2 regions of the Arthrobacter glycogeni genome follow, and region 2 is predicted to be linked to the other one. Evidence: predicted binding sites of a transcription regulator. Region 2 holds the regulator's gene; the other holds the start of a gene.

Region 1 (8,961 bases), on a different contig from region 2:
ACACGGTAGGTGTCCTCGGAGAAGTCCGAGTGGCCAGGAGTGTCCAGCAGGTTGATCACGGTGTCGCGGTAGGAAAACTGCAACGCCGTGGAACTGATGGAAATGCCGCGGTCCTTTTCCATCTGCATCCAGTCGGAGACAGTTTCCCGGCGGTTCTCCTTGCCATTGGTGGCGCCAGCCGTCCCAATCACCCGGGCGTGCAGGGCGAGCGCCTCGGTCAGCGTCGACTTACCGGCGTCGGGGTGAGAGATGACGGCAAACGTCCGACGTCGGGAGGCCTCCTGGACGATGCCGCTGTGGCTCCGGGTGGAAGCCTGTACCTGCTGGGTCACGAAACTGCTTTCGAAAGATGACGGGAGGGCCATTGATGGCCAGCTACCCAGTCTAACGGGCGGAGTCTCACGGCGTCGAAGCGCGGCTGCTCCGCAGGAGGCAGCTTTCAGTGGGCATGCACGGTCATGCCCAGTGAGACTAGGCCTTCGGTGAGCAGGAGGGAGTGACGAGGCTGAAACCACGGACTGTGGGGTTGCCCGGTGTCGCCCCGCAGGCTCACCCGATCCAGGTGTTGGCCCGGGACGAATGCAACGCCACGGTGCCGTGGACGACGAAAGGCACTTCTTCGGGTTCGGCGGAGGCTGGGCGCATCCGCGGCGGCCTGAGTGGTGCCGCAAGTACGCAGTAGGCGCGGGCCGGAACGGAAGGCTCCACTCTGGAGTTCGGGCTAGGAGGTCCTGCGGACGGCGGGCCCTGCGCCGGTGGAGCCGCGCACGATGAGATCGGCCTGAAACAGCATGTCTGTGCGTGTGACCCGGTCACCGGCGAGTTCAGTAACCAGTGCATGGACGGCGGCCTCTGCCATTGCGGCGACATTTTGCCGCAGGGTAGTCAGCGGTGGGTTAGTGAAAGCCATGAGCGGCGAGTCATCGAATCCGATCACCGAGATGTCCTCGGGTACGTGAAGCCCACGCGTCTGTGCGGCCCGCATAGCTCCGAGGGCCATGACGTCCGAGGCACACACGATGCCCGTATGACCGCTGTCGATGAGTTCGTTCACCGCACTCTGTCCGCCCTCGATGGTGAACATGCTGGAGGCCACATGCGAGTCCGTGTCGTCCTCGCCGAGGAAGTCGACGAGCCCGGAGCGGAACCCGTCCATCTTGCGGCGGCTCGGGATGAAACGGTCGGATCCGGTCGCGAAGCCGATGCGTTGATGGCCCTGCGCCACGAGGTGACCGACCGCGGTCCGGATGGCCGTGGCATCGTCGTTTGAGACAGACGGCGCATCGATCTCCGGCCGGGCTCCGTTCACCAGTACGAAAGGAACACGACCACGCAACCGCCGATAGCGCTCCACTCCCGCTCGGCCGTCAGAGTGTGCCGCACACACGAAGATAATGCCGCTCACGCCCTGATCGAGCATGAGTGCCACGTACTCATCCTCGGTGATGCCGCCGCCCGGCAAGGTGCACAGGGCTGGAATGTAGTCATTGGGTGCCAGCAGGGCAGCAATAGCCCCGGCGAAAGCGGGGAAGATCGGGTTCACGAGGTCCGGTACGACGACGCCGATCTGCCCTTTCGAGCGCCCGGCCGTCCTGACCGGCCGCTCATACCCAAGGCTGTCCATCGCAGTAAGGACGGCTTGCCGAGTTTCCTGGGAGGCGCCACCCTTCCCATTGAGAACGCGTGAGACAGTGGGGACGCTGACGCCGGCGGTACGGGCGACGTCATCCAGTCGCGGCCGAATGTTATGCGTCTCGGAAGTCATGGCTCCAATCTAATGCACACCCATCATCCGGAAGAAAGTTTTCGTGAAAGTTGCGTCATTTCGTTGACGGCCAGGGGTAGCCGTCTTTAGGATCGAGGTACCCACCCCTCCTCAGTCCGACCCGGCAGCGACGCTCGGTCGGGAAGGACTACCATGATTCCCACAGACACCACGGGCCCGGTCTCGACAGGCAGCAGGCCCTTCTCGAAGCGCCGAGCCCGACTAGCCGCCGTCATCCTGACCGCACCGCTCCTTGCCGCACTCATGTCGGCCCCCGCGCTGGCCGACCACACAGAGGTACCGGGCGCCGTCGGGCTCGTCGGCTCCCTGCAATCCGAGCTCGGCTGTCCTGGCGACTGGCAGCCCGAATGCGCGGCAACACGACTTGTACCCGTGGATGGATCGCCCGATATCTGGGCAGCAACCTTCGATGTTCCCGCCGGCTCCTATGAGTACAAGGTGGCGCTGAATGACTCCTGGGGAGAGAATTACGGTGCCGACGGTGCAGCTGGTGGCGCAAACTTAGCCGTGCAGACCGCGGGTGGGCCGGTGACTTTCACCTACGACCATCGGACGCATGTCATCTCCAGCGACGTACCGCAGGCACCCACGGCCGGGATGGCCAGCCACTGGCTCGCCGAGGACACCCTCGTCTGGGATGTTGATCTGCCCGCCGAGACGCAGTACAGGCTGTACACGGCGCCCGACGGCGGCCTCGCCGTCGAGGACGATGGCGTCACGGGCGGGGCGTACCTCGCGGTTGAGCGCAGTGGCGACGCATTGCCGGCCGATCTCGCGGCCCGGTATCCGCACCTGAGGGATCTCGACACTTTCAAGCTCGGCCGGAAGGATGCCCGGAACGCAGGCAACCTGCTGAAAGGGCAGCTGCTCCTGGCGGCGGTGTCGCCCGACGGCACCGTGCTGGCGGTCACCGGTGTCCAGGTACCCGGCGTGCTCGATGACCTCTATTCGGGCGCCTCCCGCAAAGAGCTCGGGCTCACCTGGAAGGGTACGAAGCCGCAACTCGATCTCTGGGCGCCGACAGCGCGCAGCGTCTCAGTGCAGGTCTTCCGCGAGGGCTCGGGCGGGGATCCCATCGCCACTCGCGCCCTCCGGCAGGACAAGAACGGCATCTGGAGCGTCAGGGGTGAAAAGGACTGGAAGGACGCGTACTACCTGTACGACGTCGAGGTCTTCGTGCCCGAAACCGGCACCGTCGAGCACAACCTGGTGACCGACCCCTACAGCGTGGGCCTGTCCACGAACTCGGAGCGGTCCCTCTTCGTTGACCTCGCGGATCCGGCCCTCCTACCAGCTGACTGGAACCGGCTCGCGAAGCCCGTCCTTGAGCGCCCCGAGCAGTTGAGCGTCTATGAACTCCACGTACGGGACTTCTCAATTGGCGACACCACCGTGCCCGAGGCTGAGCGCGGAACCTATGCTGCCTTCTCACGACAGGACAGCGACGGCATGAAGAACCTCTCCGAGCTCGCCAACAGCGGGCTGAACGCTGTTCACCTTCTGCCCGTTAACGACATCGGCACCGTCGAAGAGGACAGGTCTTTGCAGGCCGAACCCGCGTGTGACCTCGTGTCCTACGCACCGGACAGCACGGAGCAGCAGGAGTGCGTCTCGGCGGTCGCCGGGCAGGACGGTTTCAACTGGGGCTACGACCCGCTGCACTACACGACGCCGGAGGGCTCCTACTCAACAAATCCCGAGGATGCTACTCGCATCCGCGAGTTTCGCGGCATGGTCGCCTCGCTCAACGAATCCGGACTGCGTGTCGTCCAGGACGTTGTCTACAACCACACGGCTGGCGCGGGCCAAGCGGCAACGAACAATCTCGATCGCATCGTTCCGGGCTACTACCACCGACTCAATCCTGAGTCGGGCGCCGTCGAAACCTCGACCTGCTGCCCCAACACGGCAACCGAAAACACCATGATGGGCAAGCTGATGATCGACTCCATCGTGACGCTCGCACGGACCTACAAGCTGGACGGATTCCGATTCGACCTGATGGGGCACCATTCGAAGCAGAACCTCCTCGACGTCCGCGCGGCGCTGGATAAACTGACTCTTAAACGCGACGGTATCGACGGTAAGTCGATCTACCTCTACGGCGAGGGCTGGAACTTCGGGGAGGTCGCAGATAACGCCCGCTTCGAGCAGGCCACGCAGGCCAACATGGCCGGTACCGGCATCGGAACCTTCAACGACCGTCTCCGTGACGCGGTGCGAGGTGGAGGTCCGTTTGACGAGGATCCACGGGTCCAAGGCTTTGCGTCGGGGCTGCTGACCGACCCGAATGGCATCGAGGTGAACGGGACCGAGGAGGAACAACGCGCACGACTGCTCCAGTCTCAGGACCAGATCCGGGTGGGCCTAACTGGCAACCTCAAGGACTATTCCTTTACTGACCGGTTCGGCGATGAGGTCACTGGGGCAGACATCGACTACAACGGCTCTCCCACTGGATATACCGCCGACCCGCAGGAAGCCATCACCTACGTGGAGGCACACGACAACGAGACCCTCTTCGATGCCCTCGCCTTCAAGATGCCGGTCGACACGCCCATGGCTGATCGGGTCCGGATGCAAACGTTGGCCCTTTCGACAACAGCGCTGGGACAGGGGGTGTCCTTCTGGCATGCAGGAGGAGAGGCGCTAAGGAGCAAGTCCCTGGACCGCAACAGCTACGACTCCGGCGACTGGTTCAACGTCCTGGATCACACGGGTACGGACAACGGTTTCGGACGCGGGCTGCCTCCGCGCACCGACAATGAGGACAAGTATGACTTCATGCGGCCGCTGCTCGCCGATCCGACCCTCAAGCCCTCACCCGCTGACATCGAATTGGCTCGCACACAGGCACAGGAACTGCTGCGCATCCGCCAGAGCAGCCCTCTCTTCAGCCTGGGTACGGCGGATCTTGTCCAGCAGAAGCTCTCCTTTCCCGGAACCGGCCCAGATCAGGCACCCGGGGTGATCGTGATGCACCTCGACGACACCGCCGGTCCGGACCTCGATCCCGAGCGCACTGGCATCGTGGTGGTATTCAACGCCTCCGACGAAAGCGCTGTGCAGCAAGTCCCTGCGGCGATAGGCCAGGGATTCACGTTGCACACCGTGCAAGCCGATGGGAGCGACGAAACAATCCGCCAGGCAACAGCCGATGCAGACGGTGTCTTTACCGTCCCTGCGCGGACGGTGGCGGTCTTCGAGGCGATAACTTAACCTTGAGTGGCAGTTTTCACGGGCGGGGACGCTGGAAGGGATAGTGTTCGACCATGGACTTCCAGGAGGACCAGCGCCGGTACGGGCGACCCGACCACGTCGCCATTCTGCGGCAGCGGTATGGAGACAAGCCAGGGCTCGACGGCGGCCGAAGCAGGTGCCCAACCAGTGGCTCCACGTGGCAGCCTTCGCACTGGTGTTCGCCGGTCTGGCCGCTGCCACAACGGCAATGCTGCTACCCGGGACGGGCGCTGCGCTCCCGGCGATTCTAGCCGTCGTTGTCGGAATAGCCGCAGGGCTGGGCCGGGCGGCGATCATCCGCGACGTGAACCCTAGGTAACGGTGCAAGAGCAAGCTGTGCTGCGAGCGCAATCTAGCACTCGCCTTGACCGAGTGCTAACCAATGCATAAGGTCAGACTTGGCACTCTCACCATGAGGGTGCTAATTCCTTCAGGAAGCGTGAGCCGGCACCGCGACGACGGTCAGCGCTAACCGAAGGCCTTGATTCCATTTGTCACCCAAGCGAAGGAGAGGTCCGAGTGTCGGTCTCTATTAAGCCTCTTGAGGATCGTATTGTTGTTCGCCCACTGGAAGCCGAGCAGACCACTGCCTCGGGTCTGGTGATCCCGGATACTGCCAAGGAAAAGCCCCAGGAGGGCGAAGTTGTTGCAGTGGGCCCGGGCCGTGTTGACGACAACGGAAACCGCGTACCTGTCGATGTAGCCGAAGGCGACATCGTCATTTACTCCAAGTACGGCGGAACCGAAGTCAAGCATGCCGGCGAGGAGTACCTCGTACTCTCCGCCCGCGACGTGCTGGCGATCGTCGTTAAGTAGTTTCCCCAAGAGAACCCCGGCCGCACAGGCCGGGGTTCTCTTGTCGGTGCGTGAAGACCCACCCAAGACCACCGGCTGTACCAGGTATTGCACATGCAGGATTTGCACAATGGAAGAGGAACCACATCATGGCAAAGCAGTTGAAGTTTGATGACGCTGCACGCCGCGCACTGGAAGCGGGAGTCAACAAGCTAGCTGACACCGTCAAGGTGACGCTCGGCCCCCGCGGCCGCAACGTCGTGCTGGACAAAAAGTGGGGCGCCCCCACGATCACCAACGACGGCGTGACCATCGCCCGTGAGATCGAACTGGACGACCCGTTCGAGAACCTGGGGGCGCAGTTCGCCAAGGAAGTTGCCACCAAGACCAACGACATTGCCGGTGACGGCACCACCACCGCCACTGTCCTGGCGCAGGCCCTGGTGTCCGAGGGTCTCCGGAACGTCGCCGCAGGTGCTGCCCCTTCGCAGCTCAAGCGCGGCATCGAGGTCGCCATCGAGGCAGTAGCAGCCCGCCTGCTGGAGAACGCCCGCGAAGTTGTCGGTCAGCAGACCGCCAGCGTTGCTTCCATCTCAGCCCAGAGCTCGGAGGTCGGCGAGCTCATCGCTGAAGCCTTCGAGAAGGTCGGCAAGGATGGCGTCATCACCATCGAAGAGTCCTCCAGCACGCAGACCGAACTGGTCCTCACGGAGGGCATGCAGTTCGACAAGGGCTTCCTCAGCCCCTACTTCATCACCGACGCCGAGCGCCAGGAAGCAGTGCTTGAAGACGCCCTGATCCTGATCAACTCCGGCAAGATCTCCTCGCTGCAGGAATTCCTCCCGCTGCTGGAGAAGGCGCTGCAGGCGGGCAAGCCACTGTTCATCATCGCCGAGGACATCGACGGCGAGGCGCTCTCCACCCTCGTGGTGAACAAGATCCGCGGCACGCTGAACGTCGTCGCCGTCAAGGCGCCGGGCTTCGGCGACCGCCGCAAGGCCATGCTGCAGGACATCGCCACGCTGACCGGTGCTCAGGTAGTTTCTCCTGATCTCGGCCTCAAGCTGGACCAGGTGGGTCTTGAGGTGCTGGGTTCGGCACGCCGGATCACCGTCACGAAGGACACCACCACCATTGTTGACGGCATCGGCAGCGAGTCCGATGTTGCCGACCGCGTGGCCCAGATCCGTGCCGAAGTTGAGCGCACCGATTCTGATTGGGACCGCGAGAAACTTCAGGAACGCCTGGCCAAGCTGGCCGGCGGCATCGGAGTCATCAAGGTGGGCGCAGCCACTGAGGTTGAGCTCAAGGAAAAGAAGCACCGGATCGAGGACGCCGTGTCAGCGACACGTGCCGCTCTCGACGAGGGCATCGTCGCCGGTGGCGGCGCCGCGCTGATCCACGCCTCCAAGGCACTGGACACCGACGCATCAGTCCTCGCCCTCGAGGGCGATGCGGCAACTGCGATCAACCTGGTCCGCCGCGCATTGGCCCAGCCACTGCGCTGGATCGCCGAGAATGCTGGCCACGAAGGCTACGTCGTGGTGCACCGGGTGGAGGAGCTTGAGCCAGGACACGGCTTCAACGCCCTCACCGGCGAGTACGAGAACCTGGTCGACGCCGGGATCATCGACCCCGTCAAGGTCACCCGCTCCGCCCTGCGGAACGCGGCGTCCATCGCGGCTCTAATTCTCACCACCGAAACACTGGTGGTCGAGAAGCCCGAGGCCGACGACAACGAGGGTCACAGCCACTAGTCCTCCACAGGTACTTGTACGGCTAGCGTATGACAGCACCCCCGGTCCGCGGACCGGGGGTGCTGTCATACGCGAACATATCGACGGTGTCCGGTTTTGCCTCGCGCCACCGCGGGTGAGTCCGTCCTCGACCGTACCGCGGCTCGCCCAGCAGGTTTGGCGGTCCGCTCCTTGAGGTCCGCGGGTGTGTCCAACCCCACGCCCTCGGAATAGGGTGCACCCTGCAATCGTTTTAGGATGAGAGTCTGGCAGTCCGACCATCCCTCGGCCAGCTGCCGCCGAAAGACCATCTGAGAAAGAGGCGACGTAGTGAGCCATCCGTCCCAGCGTGACGAAACCCACGACCCCTTCGGATTCGTTGGGCTGACGTACGACGACGTCCTGCTCCTGCCCGGCCTCACCGACGTGATTCCGTCGGAAGCCGACACCAGCTCGCGGGTTTCCAAGCGCATCACCGTCCAGACACCCTTATTGTCCTCCGCCATGGACACGGTCACCGAAGCCCGAATGGCCGTCGCGATGGCCAGGCAGGGCGGCCTCGGCGTCATCCACCGCAACCTCTCCATCCAGGATCAGGCCGAGCAGGTGGACCGGGTCAAGCGCAGCGAATCCGGCATGATCACCCACCCGGTCACCATCGGCCCCGACGCCACCCTGGCCGAACTCGACGAGCTATGCGGACACTACCGGGTCTCCGGTCTGCCAGTGATTGACGACGACGGCCGGCTGCTGGGGATCGTCACGAACCGGGACACCCGGTTCGTCTCCGAACACGAATGGCCACACCGGCTGGTCCGCGCCGTCATGACCCCCATGCCGCTCATCACCGGGCAGGTGGGGATCAGCGGCGAGGACGCGATCGGTCTACTGGCCAAAAACAAGATTGAGAAGCTTCCATTGGTGGACACCGACGGCGTCCTCCGCGGCCTCATAACGGTCAAGGACTTTACAAAAGCCGAGCAGTATCCCCTGTCCACCAAGGACGACGAAGGCCGCCTGCGGGTCGGAGCGGCGATTGGCTTCTTCGGCGACGGCTGGGAGCGCGCGATGGCCCTGGTCGATGCCGGCGTCGACGCACTCTTCGTCGACACGGCCAACGGCCACAGCGCCGGCGTCCTCGACATGGTGGCCCGGCTCAAAGCCGAACGATCACTCGCCCACGTCGACATCATTGGCGGCCAGGCAGCGACCCGTGAGGGCGCACAGGCGCTGATCGACGCCGGCGCCGACGGGATCAAGGTGGGCGTTGGACCAGGATCCATCTGTACCACCCGCGTCGTTGCAGGTGTCGGAGTGCCACAGGTCACCGCCATCTACGAGTCGGCCAAAGCCGCAATCCCTGCCGGCGTCCCGGTAATCGCCGACGGCGGCCTCCAGTACTCG
Region 2 (8,961 bases):
AATGCCCGGCCTTCACGGCCTGAGCCTGCGCCACTTCGGGACACAGCACAACGTCGCCCAGCACCCCAGCGGGGGTGAGCCGGCCCGCAGTCCCCGGTCGGAGCTCATCCATCGGGAAGGATAGGACATCGGTCGGCCCCGGTTCGTCCATCCACTCAAGGTGGAGCTTCTCCATCGTGGTGGTGTCTACCAAAATGATGGAAAGCTCGGCCTCGGGGTGCACAAACAGCCCATCAAGGAGGAAGCGGCCAAGCCGGATCAGATTCTCTTCATCGGCCGGGATCCCCGACTCGTTGTTGACTTCGATGCTCATGCTTTGACCCCGGCCGGTTTGACCCCGGCGTGCCCGCGTGGGCCGCGGTGATCCCGGGCGGACGACGCCCGCTGGTTTTCGTCCCAGACGCTGTAGGCGGTCACGATGTCGCCAACCAACCGGTGCCTGACGACGTCGGACGCGTCGAGGGTGCGGAAACTGACGTCCGGTACCCCACCGAGAATTTCGCTGACAACCCGCAGGCCCGAGTTGGTCCCCCCGGGCAGGTCAACCTGGGTCACATCGCCGGTAACCACCATCTTGGAGCCGAAGCCCAGCCGGGTCAGGAACATCTTCATCTGCTCCGGGGTGGTGTTCTGCGCTTCGTCGAGGATGATGAAGGCGTCGTTAAGGGTGCGGCCACGCATGTAGGCCAGGGGCGCCACCTCGATGGTGCCGGCGGCCATCAGCCGGGGGATGGTGTCGGGGTCCATCATGTCGTGCAGCGCGTCGTAGAGGGGCCGTAAATACGGGTCGATCTTGTCGCTGAGGGTGCCGGGCAGGAAACCGAGCCGCTCCCCCGCTTCGACTGCAGGACGGGTGAGGATGATCCGGTTGACTTCTTTGTGCTGCAGCGCCTGGACGGCCTTGGCCATTGCCAGGTAGGTCTTTCCGGTTCCGGCCGGGCCGATGCCGAACACGATGGTGTGCCGGTCGATCGCCTCAACGTAGTCACGCTGGTTCAGCGTCTTCGGCCTGATCGTCCGGCCGCGTGAGGAGAGGATGTTCATGGTCAGTACATCGGAGGGACTGCTGATCGACTGGTCCTTCAGCATCGCGACCAGCTGCTTGAGCACCTGGGGGTTGACGGTGGTGTTGTTGGCGGCAAGGGTGCGGATCTCGGAGATCAGACGTTCGGTCCGTGAAACGTCGACGGCGGGGCCAGTGATGGACAACTCGTTGCCGCGGACGTGGAGATTTACCCCGACGAAGGTGCTCTCGATCAGCCTCAGCGCTTCATCGTTGGTTCCCAGCGCTTGAACCATCTGTTCGGTCGAATCGAAGTGGACTACCTTCGTGTCCATGCCCACTGCGCTAATGCCAACTGAAGAATCGGTCATATAATCGGCCCTCGCGGCCTTCCATCTCTCCTTGAATCGGTTGGTGACGGCATACCGCCCCGCGGTCAATCTTACGTTATGCGCTCCCCTACCCGGGCGTTTCCACCCACGGCGAATCCGTAGGACCGGCACCGCGTCAGTGCCACCAGGAAGCAGTTGATCTCTTCCCTGCAACGGCTCGGTTCCAATACTGTCTCAGTCCGGCGACGAGTTGGCTTAACCCCCTTTTGGTCGGGGTGCCGTATGTCAAGCTTGAAGACGTTGCGTGGATGCACCACTCTGCGACGAACAATGACCTGCGGACCGGCGAAAGGACAGGACACCGATGGACTGGACCTTTCAACGCGGAGTGGTGCGGCGCCGTCGGGGCCGCGTTCTCGCTACGGTCGTGCTGATCTCGCTGATTACTGCGGGAGTGGGAGGTTGCGCGTCAGTCGACAGTGACGATGCCACCACATCCCTCCCACAGCAGGCAAGTACTCTGACCGATCCCTCGTCGGTGGCCAATTCGGTTATCCCCCCCGCCACGGCCACTAGCGGCAATCTGCTCCCCGTCTATTGGTTGGGCGACAACGAAGGCGACCTCCTGTTGTACCGGGAGTTCATCGAGGGTGATCAGGGTGGCGACCCGATCGCTGCCGCGATCCAGGCGATGACCGCCAGCAGCCCCCTGGACCCGGACTACTTCGGGTCGTGGTCGCCGGCCAGCACGGTAAGTGCGTCGATCTCCCCCGACAACATCATCACCGTCGACATCTCGTCGGATGCCTTCGGTGCCGGGATCGATGAGGGCTCGGCCTATCAGGCCATCCAGCAACTCGTGTATACGGCAACTGCCGCAGCCGCCAACGCGGGGCTGGTGTCCGACGGCGACCCGGGCAGCGTCGTCGTCCTGGTCGATGGAGTGGCCGGCTTCAACGCCTTCGGGCAGATCGAACTTGGTGGGCGGATGCAGCGCGATGCCGCGTTGATGGCCCCGATCTGGATTATTGAGCCGCAGCATGGTGAGGTCCGCGACCAGTCGACGATCACCGTGGCTGGCAGTGCGGTTTCCGAGGTCGGTGTACTGCACTGGCGTATTTCCGCGGTGGACGGCGCCGTGCTGGAGCCCTACCGCAGCGGCACGGTCCGCCTGGACGATGGTCCCGGCTCTCCTGGGCCGTTCGAGTTCACCATCGCCCTGTTGCCCGGGGAGTACGAGATCAGCGTCTTCGATCGCCCGTCGGATGACCCGTCCGGGCCGGAACTCAACACCGACACCAAACGCATCACCGTAAAATAGCGCAAGCTGTTATTGAACACAGGCCTCTCGGTTGCTGGTGGCGTGCCCGCTACCAGCGGCCGATCAGTTGGCTCAGTACAGCGAGGGCCGCCGGGCCCGCGGTGGACGAGCGGAGTACCTGGTTGCCCAGTCTGGCTGGGTGCGCACCCTGGGCCGTGAAGAGGTCCAGTTCCCGCGCACTGATGCCACCCTCGGGGCCCACCACCACGGCGATGGCGCTGGGGTGGCCCTCCGACTGTGGTGGCAGGAGCGAGCCGACCCCCAATGCTGCGTCCTCGTGGAGAATCAGGGCCAAGTCCACCCCCGCCAACCAGTGGGCAAGCGATCCGCTGTCGAGCAGCGGGTGGACGTCGGGCAGCCACGCCCGCCGGGACTGCTTGGCAGCGCCCCACACGGTGGTTTCCCATTTCCGCTGCCCCTTGAGCGCCTTTTCTGCCCGCCACCGCACAATGCTGCGGTCTGCCTGCCACGGGACAACCGCGTCGACACCCAATTCGGTGGCTGCCTCCACCGCCAGTTCATCGCGGTCTCCCTTGGCCAGGGCCTGAATGAGGATCAGGCGGCAGGCGGGGGCCGGTTCGTCGGTCACCGCCCCGACGTCGAGGACAACGTCCTGCCCGGTGCTTTTCACTGTCCCGACGACCCTCCGCCCCCGGCCGTCGGCGACATCGATCGTCTCGCCGACCGCTACCCGCTTGACGGTGGCGGCGTGCCGCGCCTCGGCGCCGGTCAGGACGAAGTCCGATCCGGCGCGCGCAGCGGCGACAGCGGCGGGGTCACCGAAGTAGAGTGCGTTACTCACGCCTAGAGATTACCCAGCCGCTCCCGCAGCTTCGCGAAAACTCCGGAACCGTTGCTGGCCAGCTGGCCGTCAACGAATTCTTCCCCACGAAGTTCGGCGAGGCGGCGCAGCAGTTCCTCCTGCGCCTGGTCAATGTTCCGCGGCGTTTCAACGTTGAGGTGGACCTTGAGGTCGCCCCGACCGTAGCCACGCAAGTGGGTGACGCCGAGGCCGCGAAGGGTGACGATCTCACCCGACTGGGTGCCGGATTTGATCCCGAGTTCCTGGTCGCCGTCGAATGAGGCAAGGTTCAGGGTGGTCCCGAGGGCGGCGGCGGTCATCGGCACGCTAAGGGTGACATGAAGGTCGTCACCTTCGCGCAGGAAGGTGGGGTCCGGGTTGACCCGGATCTCCACGTACAGGTCGCCCTGGGGCCCGCCGGCGAGACCGGCTTCACCCTGGCCGCCGAGCTGGATCCGAGTGCCGGTGGAGACTCCCGCCGGCACCTTGATGGTGAGACTGCGGCGGCTGCGGACGCGGCCGTCGCCGTTGCATTCGTTGCAGGGGTTGGGGATGACAGTGCCGAAGCCCTGGCAGGTGCCGCAGGTGGCACTGGTCATGACCTGACCGAGAATTGACCGGACAGCCCGCTGCACCTGGCCTGAGCCACCACAAATGTCGCAGGTCCTGGGCGAGGTGCCCGCCTGGCAGCAGGACCCGTCGCAGGTAGGACAGACGGCTGCTGTGTCGACGTCGATCTTTTTGTTGATCCCGAAGACGGCGTCGACCAGGTCGATCCGGACGGCGATGAGCGCGTCCTGGCCGCGGCGTGTGCGCGACGGCGGGCCGCTTGGACCACCCCCACCGAAGAAGGTTTCGAAGATGTCCTGAAAAGCAAAGCCCGGGCCGGCGTGTCCGCCGCCGAAACCGTTGTCAGTCCCGTTCTCGTTGCCGGTCGTGTCATACACGCGGCGTTTCTGGGGGTCCGACAGCACCTCGTACGCACGGGTGACCAACTTGAACTCTTCGGACGCGTCCGGGCCCGAGTTGACGTCCGGGTGCAGCTTACGCGCGAGTTTGCGGTACGCCTTCTTGATCTCCTCGCCGCTGGCATCGCGGTTCACACCGAGGACTTCATAGTGATTACTCACTCCTGCACTTCACTTCCTACGTTACTGACCAGATGGGGGCTTCGTGCCCCACCTGGTATGGCTTGGCTGTTGCTGGAACACATTCATCGCTGCCGTGGCTGCGGCTCAGTCGGTCAGAATTCTCGAAAGGTAGCGGGCCACTGCACGTACTGCCGCCATCGATGTGGGGTAGTCCATTCGGGTCGGTCCCAGGACTCCCACCTTGGCCAACGAATCGCGGCCGTATCCGGTGGCAATCACCGAGGCTTCGGCAAGCCCGCCGTGCGGGTTCTCCCGCCCGATCCGCACCGAGACCCCAAACGCGTCGTGCTTCATCTCGGACAGTAGGCGTAGCATGACCACCTGCTCCTCAAGGGCTTCCAGCACTGGCCCAATACTCAACGGAAAGTCTACTGTGGATCGGGCCAGGTTGGCTGTGCCAGCCATCACAATCCGGTCGTCGCGGTTAATGCCGGCGAGTTGTTCAAGCGTTCGCGCGAGCACGGTTCCCGCCCGGCGTTGCTGAAACGGCAACGCAGCGACGGCGAGTGCGAGTTCCTGCGGCAGGGATGTCAGTCTGGTGCCGGCCAGCGAGCCGAGGAAATGCTGCCGGAGTTCGGCGAGGCTGGTCTCTGGCACCGCTTCGGGGAGGGATACCACCCGCTGCTGGACCGTTCCGTTGGTGGCGATCAGCACCACCAACACCTGGTTCGGAGCCAGCAACACAAACTCAAGGTGGCGAACCGCCGCGCTCCCCAGGTGGGGGTACTGCACAACCGCCACCTGATTGGTCAGGTGCGAGAGGAGCCGGACGGTCCGGTCCATGACGTCGTCGAGGTCCTCAGCGCCCTCCAACAGAGCCTGGATGGCACGCTTCTCGGGCGCCGACAGGGGCTTGACCTCGGAAATCTGGTCGACGAACAGCCGGTAACCCTTATCGGTGGGAATGCGCCCCGAACTGGTGTGCGGTGCGGTGATGAGACCTTCCTCTTCGAGGACCGCCATATCGTTGCGGATGGTGGCCGATGATACGCCCAACTGGTGGCGCTCCACCAGGGCCTTCGACCCCACCGGCTCCCGGGAATGCACATAGTCCTCGACGATGGCACGCAACACCTCAAGGCGGCGTGGTTCGCTCACATTTCACCTCCGCACACGGTTCCTGACACTTCCGGCAAATCTGGCACTCGACACGCCCAAGTGCCAAGTCTAGTACGTTCCATTGGATTGTTAGCATTGAAATCCCTGGCCGGACCGTCCAGCGGCGAGACTGGAAGCGAGCGAAAATTTTGTCACCACACGAATGGGGCGCCCAGGATATCTCCGCCCCGCGGCGGGTTTCCCTCCCGAAGGTTCCAGCCAGCACGGGCTTGGTACTCGAGGATGTACAGAGCGGCTACGTGGGCGCTGTTGTCCGGGTCGAGAAGTCCGGAGGCATGCGGGTGATGGTGCTGGAGGACCGGCGCGGCAAACTCAAGACCTTCCCATTGGGATTCGGTTTCCACGTCGATGGTGGCCCTGTCGAAGTGGTGGCACCCATCGGCCCGCCGGCGACACCAGCGCGCCGGCTGACGCCGTCGGGCTCGCTGAGGGTCGACGGCGCGCGGGCGCGGACCGCCCGGGCCAGCCGGATCTGGGTGGAGGGCCAGCACGACGCCGAACTGGTCGAGAAGGTGTGGGGTGACGATCTACGACTCGAGGGGATCGTCGTCGAACCGCTCCACGGCGTCGACGACCTGGCCGGAATGATCCGTTCCTTCGGCCCGGGACCGAACCGACGGCTTGGTATTTTGGTCGACCACCTGGTGACCGGGTCGAAAGAGCAGCGCATCGCGCAGGAGGCGATGAAGGTTCCGGGTGCGGCGTCCAACGTTCTCGTCGTCGGGCACCCTTACGTTGACGTGTGGCAAGCAATCAAACCGGCCGCAGTCGGACTCACCGCGTGGCCTGTGGTCCCGCGCGGCCAGGATTGGAAGACCGGAATCCTCGCCGGTCTTGGCTGGCCATACGGGGACAAGGCTGCTGTGGCGCATGGCTGGAAACGTCTGCTAGGTTGCGTCACCAGTTACGCGGACCTCGAACCATCGCTCCTGGGCAGGGTTGAAGAGGTCATTGACTTCCTCACAATTCCCGGGAATCCCGGCTTGAGCCCCTGATCCGCGCTACGCGTTTTCCGGGCAAAGACGTATTCTAGAGGGGAAAGGTACCTGCCCAGGCGCCCCCATGCAATAGAGGATGTCTAGTTGTCGAACCCCGCTGACCAGCACAAACAGCACGGATCCGAGGGCGGCGAGACCCAGCCCCCTTCCGCTTTTGAGGGTGTGCCGGCGAATGCCCTGCCATTGACCGCGTCCGAGGACCGGCAGTGGGCTACACTGTCCCATTTCGGCGGGATTCTGGGGTTCATTCCTTCACTAGTCATCCTGCTGATCTTCAGGAACCGCGGCCCCTTTACCGCCCAGGAATCGAGGGAAGCCTTCAATTTCACTTTCCCGCCCACGCTGGTGGCGTTTCTTGCGTGGCTGCTGTCACTGCTGCCGACGGTCGGTGGGCTGTTCGCCGTCGTCAATGCGCTGATCTGGGTGGCCATCGCCGTTTCTTCAGTGATTGCCGGGATCGAGGTCAACCGAGGCCGCCCGTACCGGTATGCCTTCAACCTGCACCTGTTCAGGTAGACGTTTCCCAAGGTCTCCGGGCACTCGGGCGACCTAGTCGGGTAGCAGCCTGCGGACAACCGCATCGGCCAGCAATCTGCCGCTGCTGGTCAGCGTGATGACGCCAGCGAAGGCGTCAGCCGGAACAATGAGTTCGTCGGCTATCAGGCCCGCCACAGCGAGTCGTCCCGCGGGACGAAGCCTATGGGTCGGAAGACCCTCGCTGAGCCTGGCGCGGAGCATGACCTCCTCTACATAGCGGGTGTCGTCGTCGAGGACTTCCCGGCCCGCGGCCGGCGAGACGCCCGAGGCGAGGCGCTGGGCGTAAGCCGTCGGGTGTTTCACGTTCCACCACCGCACACCCCCCAGGTGGGAGTGGGCGCCCGGTCCGGCACCCCACCAGTCGTCGCCGCGCCAATAGGCCAGGTTGTGCTGGCAGGCGTCGTCTGGTGTGCGGGCCCAGTTGCTGACCTCGTACCACCCCAGGCCGGCGGCCTCCATCGACCGTTCCGCCAGCGCGTACTTTTCGGCGTGATCGTCGTCGTCGATGTCGGGCATCTCACCGCGCCGGATCCGCGCCGCCAGCTTGGTCCCGTCCTCAACAATCAGCGCGTAGGCGGACACGTGGTCCGGCCCGTAGGACAGGGCCGCGTCAAGTGACTGCTGCCAATCGGTTGCGTTCTCCCCCGGGGTGCCGTAGATCAGGTCGAGGCTGACGCGCAGGCCAGCATCGCGTGCCCACTGTACCGCCAGCGGAACCCGTTCCGGCGCGTGGGTGCGGTCCAGGACCCGTAGCACGTGAGGCACCGCCGACTGCATGCCGAAGGAGACCCTGGTGAACCCAGCCCTGGCCAGCATCTTGAGGGACTCGGGCGTCACCGAGTCCGGGTTGGCTTCCGTGGTGACCTCAGCGCCGGGGACGAGCCCCCAGTGCCCGACGGCGGAGCGCAGCACAGCCGCGAGGTCCTCGGCTGGTAGGAGCGTGGGAGTTCCGCCGCCGAAGAACACCGTCGACAGCGGGCGCGGTGCTGCCCCCGCTGCGGTCAGGACTCCCGCGGCGAAGTCCAGTTCGGCACTGACGGTTGCGGCGTACCGGTCCTGGGACGCCCCGCCGCCGAGCTCGGTGGCCGTGTAGGTGTTGAAGTCGCAGTAGCCGCAACGCACTGCGCAGAAGGGGATATGGACGTAAAGCCCCAGTTTGCGGTGGGCGCTGCCAATCGCTGACTGCTCCGGGAGCAGGCCGTTCTCCGGCGCTGGCAGGCCGAGAGGCAGGGCACTCGGCATTGCTACTTTTTGACCTTGTCCTTGGATTCGTCGGTGGTCAGGGCGGCGATGAAGGCTTCCTGGGGGACCTCGACGCGTCCCACCATCTTCATCCGCTTCTTGCCTTCCTTCTGCTTCTCCAGCAACTTGCGCTTGCGGGTGATATCGCCGCCATAGCATTTGGCGAGAACGTCCTTACGGATGGCCCTGATGCTTTCCCGGGCGATGATCCGTGAACCGATGGCCGCCTGGATGGGCACCTCGAATTGCTGGCGCGGGATGAGCTCGCGCAGTTTACCGGTCATCATCACGCCGTAGGCGTATGCCTTATCGCGGTGGGTGATGGCGGAGAACGCGTCGACCTGCTCGCCCTGCAGCATGATGTCGACCTTCACCAGGTCGGCGACCTGATCGCCGTCGGCCTTCCAATCCAGTGAACCGTAGCCCCTGGTCCTGGACTTGAGGATGTCAAAGAAG

Evidence for each region. The regulator HrcA, encoded in region 2, represses chaperone genes, less so after heat shock. The targets are predictions, from matches to a motif close to TTNGCACTCGNNNNNNNCGAGTGCNAA.
Region 1: groES (co-chaperone GroES) is a predicted target of HrcA. The motif match lies at 5,379-5,405, and genes of this name have one in related genera.

What each region holds. Positions count from the first base shown of each region.
Region 1 covers NZ_JBTNDV010000002.1:38,258-47,218, forward strand. The annotation lists gene ACX80G_RS02380 (peptide chain release factor 3) at 1-365, opposite strand, end outside; gene ACX80G_RS02385 (LacI family DNA-binding transcriptional regulator) at 722-1,765, opposite strand; gene pulA (pullulanase-type alpha-1,6-glucosidase) at 1,919-5,005, shown strand; gene ACX80G_RS02395 (hypothetical protein) at 5,163-5,345, shown strand; gene groES (co-chaperone GroES) at 5,546-5,842, shown strand; gene groL (chaperonin GroEL) at 5,971-7,578, shown strand; gene guaB (IMP dehydrogenase) at 7,888-8,961, shown strand, end outside.
Region 2 covers NZ_JBTNDV010000019.1:31,642-40,602, forward strand. The annotation lists gene ybeY (rRNA maturation RNase YbeY) at 1-313, opposite strand, end outside; gene ACX80G_RS16340 (PhoH family protein) at 310-1,374, opposite strand; gene ACX80G_RS16345 (GerMN domain-containing protein) at 1,700-2,656, shown strand; gene ACX80G_RS16350 (16S rRNA (uracil(1498)-N(3))-methyltransferase) at 2,706-3,458, opposite strand; gene dnaJ (molecular chaperone DnaJ) at 3,461-4,588, opposite strand; gene hrcA (heat-inducible transcriptional repressor HrcA) at 4,694-5,707, opposite strand; gene ACX80G_RS16365 (DUF3097 family protein) at 5,857-6,723, shown strand; gene ACX80G_RS16370 (DUF4870 domain-containing protein) at 6,811-7,242, shown strand; gene hemW (radical SAM family heme chaperone HemW) at 7,276-8,505, opposite strand; gene lepA (translation elongation factor 4) at 8,508-8,961, opposite strand, start outside.